Regions from separate parts of the Candidatus Clostridium stratigraminis genome, predicted to be linked through region 2. Evidence: riboswitches for the same ligand, from Rfam matches in the RefSeq annotation. Region 2 holds a riboswitch; the other holds the start of a gene.
The links. A riboswitch is a leader RNA that binds a small molecule or an ion and turns the genes downstream of it on or off. The one in region 2 is predicted to bind S-adenosylmethionine.
Positions count from the first base shown of each region.

Region 1: linked by a shared signal. The riboswitch ahead of metK (methionine adenosyltransferase) and the one ahead of ACJDUG_RS12910 (methionine ABC transporter ATP-binding protein) in region 2 are both predicted to bind S-adenosylmethionine.

Region 1 covers NZ_JBJHZZ010000001.1:577,225-581,664, forward strand. Annotated here, with positions in the region: gene mreB (rod shape-determining protein) at 1-806, shown strand, start outside; gene yyaC (spore protease YyaC) at 909-1,457, opposite strand; SAM riboswitch class I at 1,652-1,753, shown strand; gene metK (methionine adenosyltransferase) at 1,835-3,010, shown strand; gene ACJDUG_RS02790 (hypothetical protein) at 3,271-3,534, shown strand; gene recD2 (SF1B family DNA helicase RecD2) at 3,729-4,440, shown strand, end outside.
Region 2 covers NZ_JBJHZZ010000010.1:15,191-19,630, forward strand. Annotated here, with positions in the region: gene pflB (formate C-acetyltransferase) at 1-641, shown strand, start outside; gene pflA (pyruvate formate-lyase-activating protein) at 678-1,400, shown strand; SAM riboswitch class I at 1,516-1,628, shown strand; gene ACJDUG_RS12910 (methionine ABC transporter ATP-binding protein) at 1,745-2,713, shown strand; gene ACJDUG_RS12915 (methionine ABC transporter permease) at 2,703-3,359, shown strand; gene ACJDUG_RS12920 (MetQ/NlpA family ABC transporter substrate-binding protein) at 3,389-4,204, shown strand; gene ACJDUG_RS12925 (HAD-IB family hydrolase) at 4,350-4,440, shown strand, end outside.

The sequences.
Region 1 (4,440 bases), on a different contig from region 2:
ATGTGACCGAGACAATGCTTAAACATTTTATTAGAAAAGCCTGTGGAAATAGAAGAATGTCTGCACCAAGGGTCATGGTATGTATTCCCTGCCAGGCAACTGAGGTTGAAAAAAGAGCAGTAAGAGATGCAGCGGTAAATGCTGGAGCAAAAAAAGTTTTTCTAATAGAAGAACCATTAGCAGCTGCAATAGGAGCTAATTTGGATATAACTGAAGCAAGCGGAAGTATGGTTATAGATATTGGCGGAGGAACAACAGATGTTGCTGTTATTTCTTTAGGAGGCATTGTAGTTAGATCTTCAATTAAAGTTGCAGGAGACAAGTTTGATGAAGCAATAGCAAGATATATTCGAAAAAAACACAAGCTTATGATTGGAGAACGAACAGCAGAAGACTTGAAGATAAATATTGGATGTGCATTTAAAAGAGAAAATGAAGTTGCTATGGAAATAAGAGGAAGAGACCTGATTACTGGCCTTCCCAAGAATATAACTGTATCTTCAGAAGAAATGAGAGAAGCACTAAGTGATACAGTAAATAGTATAGCAGACTGTACACATGCTGTACTTGAGAAAACTCCTCCTGAACTTGCTGCTGATATTGCAGATAAAGGTATAATTATGACTGGTGGAGGATCACTTCTAAATGGGCTAGATAAACTTATTGCTAGCGTTACTAAAGTACCAGTATTTGTTGCTGAGGAACCTGTGTCTTGTGTGGCAAAAGGGACTGGAAAAGCTCTAGAATATCTAGATAAAATTGATATTAGTTCAAATGGTTATGATGTTTCATTAATTGATAAATAAATTTACGGTTCTAAAATATAACATAAATTAGCCGCGTAAAAGCATCTGTTTTATAATAAATATGAGATAATGCTTATACTGCGGCTTTTATTTTGATTTTTATTATTTACTGGTAAAATTTATTCTATTTCCAGAATAGAGGTAATATGAATGAATAATAGCATGTGTTATTACCTTTGAAAGCTTCATTATCAAATCCAATCTTATATTTCTTGTAGTAAACAATTCATTACTGTCGCTTGAATCAACTATACCTATAATAGAGGCTCTGCCAACCTCAGGAAGCGATTTGCCAACTCCCTTACCAGGATGGATAGGATAATCTCTAACCTGGATCTCACCAATACTTTCAGTATCTCCCAAACAAGCATCAATACCTATAATATTTGCTTTAGGATATATACTTTTTATTTCATTTAGTTTTCTATCAATGTTTAGCGCATGAATTGGTTCTGAGATGGTACCAAATACCGGGAAGGGAAAAAAATTATCCTTCAATAGAGTACCTACTAAGGGACCAAGACAATCTCCAATACATCTATCTGTTCCAATACAAACTATAATTGTATTATCATCAATATAATCTTTTAGAAAGGTTGCAATTTCATAATATGCTAAAGGATTATCATAATGGGATCTAACTTTACTCAAAATATGCCCTCCTTGCAAAAAATGTTTTTCCCAATTGTTTTAGGCCAAAGTTTAAAATTAAAAATGAAAATTATTCAATAATATATATGCTTGAAATCCATTAAATATAAGATGAAAAATGTATTATTAATTTAAAATAATTTATTGACAGTTTTAGTTTCCTATGTTATTCTAGGTTAGAATTAAATTATTAGCTCTTATCAAGAGAGGTGGAGGGAAATGGCCCTATGAAACCCGGCAACCAAGTACTATACTAAGGTGCCAATTCCAGCAGAGTTATATCTGCAAGATAAGTGATGTGTTAAACACGCCTCTTCTTGTAGAAGAGGCTTTATTTTGTTAAAACATACTTGTAACATATAGGAAGGAGTTATAAAATGAGAAGATTATTTACTTCAGAATCAGTTACTGAAGGGCATCCAGATAAAGTTTGTGATCAAATTTCAGACGCAGTACTAGACGCTATATTAGCCCAGGATCCAAATGCAAGGGTTGCCTGCGAAACAGCAGTTACTACAGGCATGGTATTAGTTATGGGAGAAATATCAACTAATTGTTATGTAGATATACCTAAGGTTGTAAGAAAAACAGTTGAGGAAATAGGGTATACTAGAGCAAAGTTTGGTTTCGATGCTGATACTTGTTCAGTCCTCACTTCTATAGATGAACAATCCACAGATATAGCTATGGGTGTTGATAAAGCTCTTGAGGCCAAAAATGGACAAATAGAAAATATAGGGGCAATAGGTGCTGGTGACCAGGGTATGATGTTTGGTTATGCTACTAACGAAACACCAGAATATATGCCGCTTGCAATTGCAATGGCTCATAGACTTGCTAGAAAGCTTTCAGAGGTTAGAAAGGATGGTACATTTTCATACTTAAGACCAGACGGAAAAACCCAAGTTACTGTAGAATATGAAGATGACAAGCCTATAAGAATCGATACTATTGTAATATCTACACAACATAATCCAGAAGTAACTCGTGAGGAAATCGAAAGAGACTTAATTGAACATGTTGTAAGAAAAGTTGTTCCAGTAGAACTCTTAGATGAAAACACAAAGTATTTAGTAAATCCAACTGGCAGATTTGTTATTGGTGGACCTAATGGTGACTCAGGACTTACTGGCAGAAAAATTATTGTAGATACCTATGGCGGATATGGAAGACATGGTGGCGGAGCATTTTCAGGAAAAGATCCAACAAAAGTTGATAGATCTGCAGCCTATGCAGCTAGATGGGTTGCTAAAAATTTGGTTGCAGCTGGTGTTGCTGATAAATTAGAAATTGAGCTTGCCTATGCTATAGGAGTTGCAAAACCAGTTTCAATTGAAGTTGATACATTTGGTACAGGAAAAGTAAAAGATGATAAAATAATTGATATTATTAACAAAGTATTTGATTTAAGACCAGCGGCCATAATTAAGGCTTTAGATCTAAGAAGGCCAATATACAAACAAACAGCTTCATATGGCCATTTTGGAAGAACTGATATTGATCTTCCATGGGAGAAAAATAATAAAGTAGAAGAAATAAAAAAATATTTATAGTTATTTTATAAGACTACTGACTAAGTCAGTGGTCTTATGTTCTGTTTAAGACTTTTTGTTTAAAAGAGGATGTAATTACAAATAACTATAATACATGAATAATATGTATTTTAATTGTAAAAACTATATTTATCAAAAATTTAAATAATGCTATGTTCTGAAAAGAGGTAAAAGTCCTAAATGGACTTTTACGAGTAGTTTGCGAGCGGAAGTGAGTGGTCTTAAACTACTCAGTGTTCCGACACAAAAGGAGGAATATTATGAAAAGTGAATGGAGAGAAAGAGTTATTACAATTTTAAAAGGAATTAGAGTTTTATTTAATAGAGCATTAGTTTTGATAGCAGTTATAGCTATAGGAAGTGCTATGCTTTCAGCTTATTCGTTTATTCATTTCATAAATAAGATGGCTCTTATTTATAAGGGTAATCCTAATACTATTTTACTAGGGCTGATAATTTTGATTATTATTCCATTAATATCATTTTTACTAGAAAAAAGCTTATCATCAAGGTTAAATAACTAATAAAAAATCTCTGGCTATCATAAGCCAGGGATTTTTTATTGCTGAGGAATTGAATTTTAAAGATTACATTAATTATTATTGGACAATAATATAGACAACAGAATTATTAAGTTAAATAAAGTTGTTTAAAGTAATTCAATAATGTATCCTATAATTATAGGTTATATATTTTTATAGAGTTTAGGAGAGATTTTATGCCAGAAATTCAAGGCGTAGTTGAGGATATAATATTTAAAAATGAAGAGAATGGCTATGTCGTTTCTATTATTAAGGATGCAGATGAAAAATATACAATTGTAGGTTATATTCCATATTTAACTGAAGGCCAAAGCCTAAAGCTGCAAGGGATATGGGTTAAACATCCTCAGTTTGGTGATCAATTTAAGGTGGAAGGCTATGAGGAATTATTACCTAATTCTATAGTTGGAATTGAAAAATATCTATCATCTGGAATTATTTCAGGTATTGGACCAGTTACAGCCAGAAAGATAATTGATAAATTTGGAGATAAAAGTCTAGAGCTAATGGATAATGATATAGATTGTCTTAAAGAAATAGAAGGGATTGGAGAAAAAAAACTTGAAATTATTAAGGAGTCCTATTTAAGACAAAGAGAAGTAAAAAATATAATGGTTTTCCTGCAAACCTATGGTGTAACTACAAGTCAATGTGTTAAAATTTACAAGAAATTTGGCGAGGACTCCATAAATGTGGTTAAGCAAAACCCATATATTTTAACAGAAGAAATTAATGGAATAGGCTTTAAAACTGCAGATAAAATTGCCAGGAGTCTAGGTGTAGAGCTAAATTCTACCTATAGAATCAGCAGTGGTATTAACTATATTATCAATGAATTCTGCAGCCTTGGAAATACATATATGCCTTTAGAACTTCTTTTAAAGGAAG
Region 2 (4,440 bases):
ACGCTAAAGTTAAGCCTATAAGAGAAAATGGAATAACTGTTGACTTTGAAGTTGAAGGAGAATTCCCTAAGTACGGAAATGACGATGACAGAGTTGATAGCATTGCTGTAGCCTTAGCTGAAAGATTCTCAAATGAACTTAAGAAACACCCGCTTTATAGAGATGCTCAGCATACATTATCAGTTTTAACTATAACTTCAAACGTTGTTTACGGTAAGAAGACAGGTTCCACACCTGATGGAAGAAAAGCGGGAGAAGCATTTGCACCAGGAGCTAACCCAATGCATGGCAGAGATTTAGAAGGAGCTCTTGCATCACTTAATTCAGTAGCTAAGGTTCCATATTCATGCTGCCAGGACGGGGTATCCAATACATTCTCCATACTTCCAGACGCATTAGGTAAGGATTCAGAATCTAGAGTCAACAACCTAGTAGCTGTTATGGATGGATACTTTGGACAAAATGCTCACCACTTAAACGTAAATGTATTAAATAGAGAAACCTTAATGGATGCAATGGAACACCCAGAAAAGTATCCTACCTTAACAATAAGAGTTTCTGGATACGCAGTTAATTTTAATAGATTAACAAAAGCTCAGCAAAAGGAAGTCATAAGCAGAACATTCCATGAAAAAATGTAAGTAAAAACTTTTTAAAAATTTAAAGGAGGGGATTTCATGATTAAAGGTAGAGTACACTCAATAGAAAGTATGGGTTTGGTGGACGGTCCTGGAGTTAGAACTGTAGTTTTTCTACAAGGTTGTAAGCTTAGATGTGCTTATTGTCACAACCCTGATACCTGGGCAAGAGATGGCGGAACTGAAATGACACCAGAAGAATTAATGAAAAAGATACTTCGTTATAAGCCTTACTTTGAAAGATCTGGTGGTGGAGTTACCTTTTCAGGAGGGGATCCTCTCCTTCAACCTGAATTTTTACTAGAAATGCTTAAGCTTTGCAAGGAAAATAATATTCATACAACCATAGATACAGCTGGTTATGGCTTTGGAGAATATGAAGAAATATTAAAATATACAGATTTAGTTTTGCTAGATATAAAGCATGTAGATGATATTGGATATAAAAATTTAACTGGTAAAAGCAAACATGGGTTTAATCAATTTCTTGCTGCATTAGAAAAAACAGATGTTAAGATATGGATTAGACATGTAGTAGTTCCAGGTATTACAGATTCAGAAGAACATATGGAAAAAATGCAGGGAATTATAAAAGAAATTAAAAACGTTGAAAAAGTTGAATTACTACCATACCATACCTTAGGAGTAGCCAAGTATGATAAATTAGGAATCTCTTATAGGCTTTCAGGTATAGAATCAATGGATAAAGAGGATACAAAACAATTTGAGGCAAAAATTAATAGAATTATAAAATCTGCATAAATTAATTTGAAAAGTTGCAAATTACTATTGACTTTCAATTTTGAAGGTACTATAATATAAACAATAAATGAATGTTTTGACGTTGTAAAGTGTTAAAGTGCTAAAACTTAATATGGACTTATCTAGAGAGGTGGAGGGACTGGCCCTATGAAGCCCGGCAACCGGTATTATTTATAATACAATGGTGCCAATTCCTGCAGTATTCTTTTGAATACTGATAGATGAGCGAAACAGGCAGGTTTATTAAAACCCGAGGTTTCCTCGGGTTTTATTTTTTATTTTAATTCAGAATAATAATCATTAACAATTGAAATTATTTATTAATTTAGGGATAGGAGAGTTGTATGATAGAGATAAGTGAGGTTTCGAAGAGCTTTTCAAAGGTTAAAGTTCTTAATAGGGTTAGTTTAAAAATTGAAGAAGGTGATATATTCGGTATAGTTGGCCACAGCGGTGCAGGTAAATCTACACTTCTAAGATGCTTAAACGGACTAGAAAAATATGATTCCGGCAGCATTAATATAATGGGTAAAGAAGTAGGGGAATTATCTGTTAAAAAGCTTAGAATATTTAGAAAAGAATTAGGAATGATTTTTCAAAACTTTAATCTTTTAAATAGAAGAAATGTTTATGAAAATGTAGCACTTCCACTTAAACTGTGGGGTTACAAAAATGAGGATATAAAAAAAAGAGTAAATGATTTATTAAAAATGGTTGGTATTGAAGAAAAAGTATTTAATTATCCAAAGGAATTAAGCGGAGGTCAAAAGCAAAGGGTTGCTATTGCCAGGGCAATAGCGCTGCAGCCTAAAATACTTTTATGTGATGAAGCTACTTCAGCATTAGATCCAAGAACAACAAAATCCATCCTTGAGCTTTTAAGGGATATAAACAAAAAGCTAAATATAACAATAGTTATAGTTACTCATCAAATGGAAGTAATTAAAGAGGTATGTGAAAAGGTTGCGCTTATGGAAGGAGGTGAAATAAAGGGAATAGGCGGAGTGGAGGAATTGTTTTTAAGGCCAACTAAAAAGCTAAAGGATTTAATGGGAGAAGAAGAAATACTTCCAGCAGAAGGTGTAAACATAAAAATTTTCTTTCCTAAAGATTTGAGTCAGCAAAGTATTATAACTTCTATGGCAAGAGAGCTAGATATTGATTTTTCAATTGTTTGGGGCAAATTAGAAAAATTTAGAGAGAACGTGCTTGGAAGCCTTGTAGTTAATGTACTTGAAGAGGATAAAGAGAAGATTTTAAAATTTCTAGAAAAGAAAGGAATAAGCTGGGAGGTTGTTTACAATGAGCTTTAGTAATTTATTTTTACAAATACTGCTGCCTGGGGTATGGGACACTTTATATATGGTTATTTTATCAACTATTTTTGCTGTAATTATTGGCTTCTTTCCTGCAATAATTATTGTCATAACTGATGAAAAGGGCTTAAAACCTAACGCCATAATTAATAAGGTATTAGATTTTATAATCAATCTATTACGATCTTTTCCTTTTATAATACTTATGATAGCAATTTTTCCTTTTACTAAGCTTGTAGTTGGCACAACTATTGGTAAAAATGCGGCTATTGTACCGCTTACTGTTGGAGCTGCTCCATTTGCAGCTAGAGTTATAGAATCAGCATTTAAAGAAGTGGATTCTGGAATAATAGAAGCAGCAAAAGCTTTTGGAGCTAGTATTTCACAAATAATTTTCAAGGTAATGCTGAAGGAGGCTCTTCCTTCAATTGTGCTAGGGATAACTCTTACGGTAATAAGTGTTATAGGCTATTCAGCAATGGCAGGAACCATTGGAGCTGGGGGTCTTGGTGATATTGCTGTTAGGTATGGATATCAAAGATATAAAACAGACATAATGATTTACACAATTATAATACTTATGATAATAGTTCAGTTATTGCAGAGTTTAGGAAATTATGCCTATAAAAAATTAAGTCATTAAAAATATTTATTAATTAGGGGGTTTTAAATATGAAAAAGACAATAAGTTTAATATTAAGTGCAGTTTTATTAGTTGGATTAGCCGGCTGCAATGCAAAAAAAGATGCAGCGGTAGCTGCACAAAAGGATGATAAAAAAGTAATTACTGTAGGGGCATCTCCGGTGCCACATGAAGAAATACTTCAAGTTGTAAAACCAATTTTAGAAAAAGAGGGTTACACCCTAAATATAAAAGAGTTTACAGATTATGTTGAACCAAATATAGCTCTAAATGATGGAGAAATAGATGCAAACTTCTTTCAACATATTCCTTATTTAACAACTATGAATGAAGAAAAGAAACTTGATCTTGACTATACTGTAAAGGTTCATATTGAGCCTATGGGAGTTTATTCAAGGAAGGTTAAAAGTATAAAGGACTTAAAGGCAGGTGCTACAATTGCTGTTCCTAACGATCCTACAAATGAGGCTAGAGCCTTAAGGTTGCTAGAAAGTGCAGGCCTATTTAAATTAAAGAGCGGAGACCTAGTTACTGCAATAGATATTACAGAGAATCCTAATAAGTATAAAATTAAAGAACTTGAAGCTGCTCAGCTGCCAAGAACTTTAGATGATGTAGATGCTGCAGTTATAAATACAAATTATGCATTAGAAGCTAAGCTAAATCCAAGTAAGGATGCTTTAGTATTAGAAGATAAAAGCTCGCCTTATGCAAATGTTTTAGCAGTAAGAAAGCAAGACAAAGATAAGCCATACATCAAAGCACTATCTGAGGCACTAAATTCTCCAGAAGTTAAAAAATTTATTGAAGATAAATATAAAGGAAGCATAATTCCAGCTTTCTAATATAGATAAACAATAGAGTTTAGGCACCCAAAGTAAACCAGATAACAGGGCTGATTTATTTTAGGTGCTTATTCTTTTTATAAAAATATAGCATTATAATTGTAAATGTAATATTATAATAATAAAGGTTTAGGTGGAGGTAGTTATGGATAAAAATGTTGGAGCATTTTTTGATATTGACGGAACACTTTATAGAGAAGGTCTTATAGCAGAAATCTTTAAAAAATTAGTTAAGT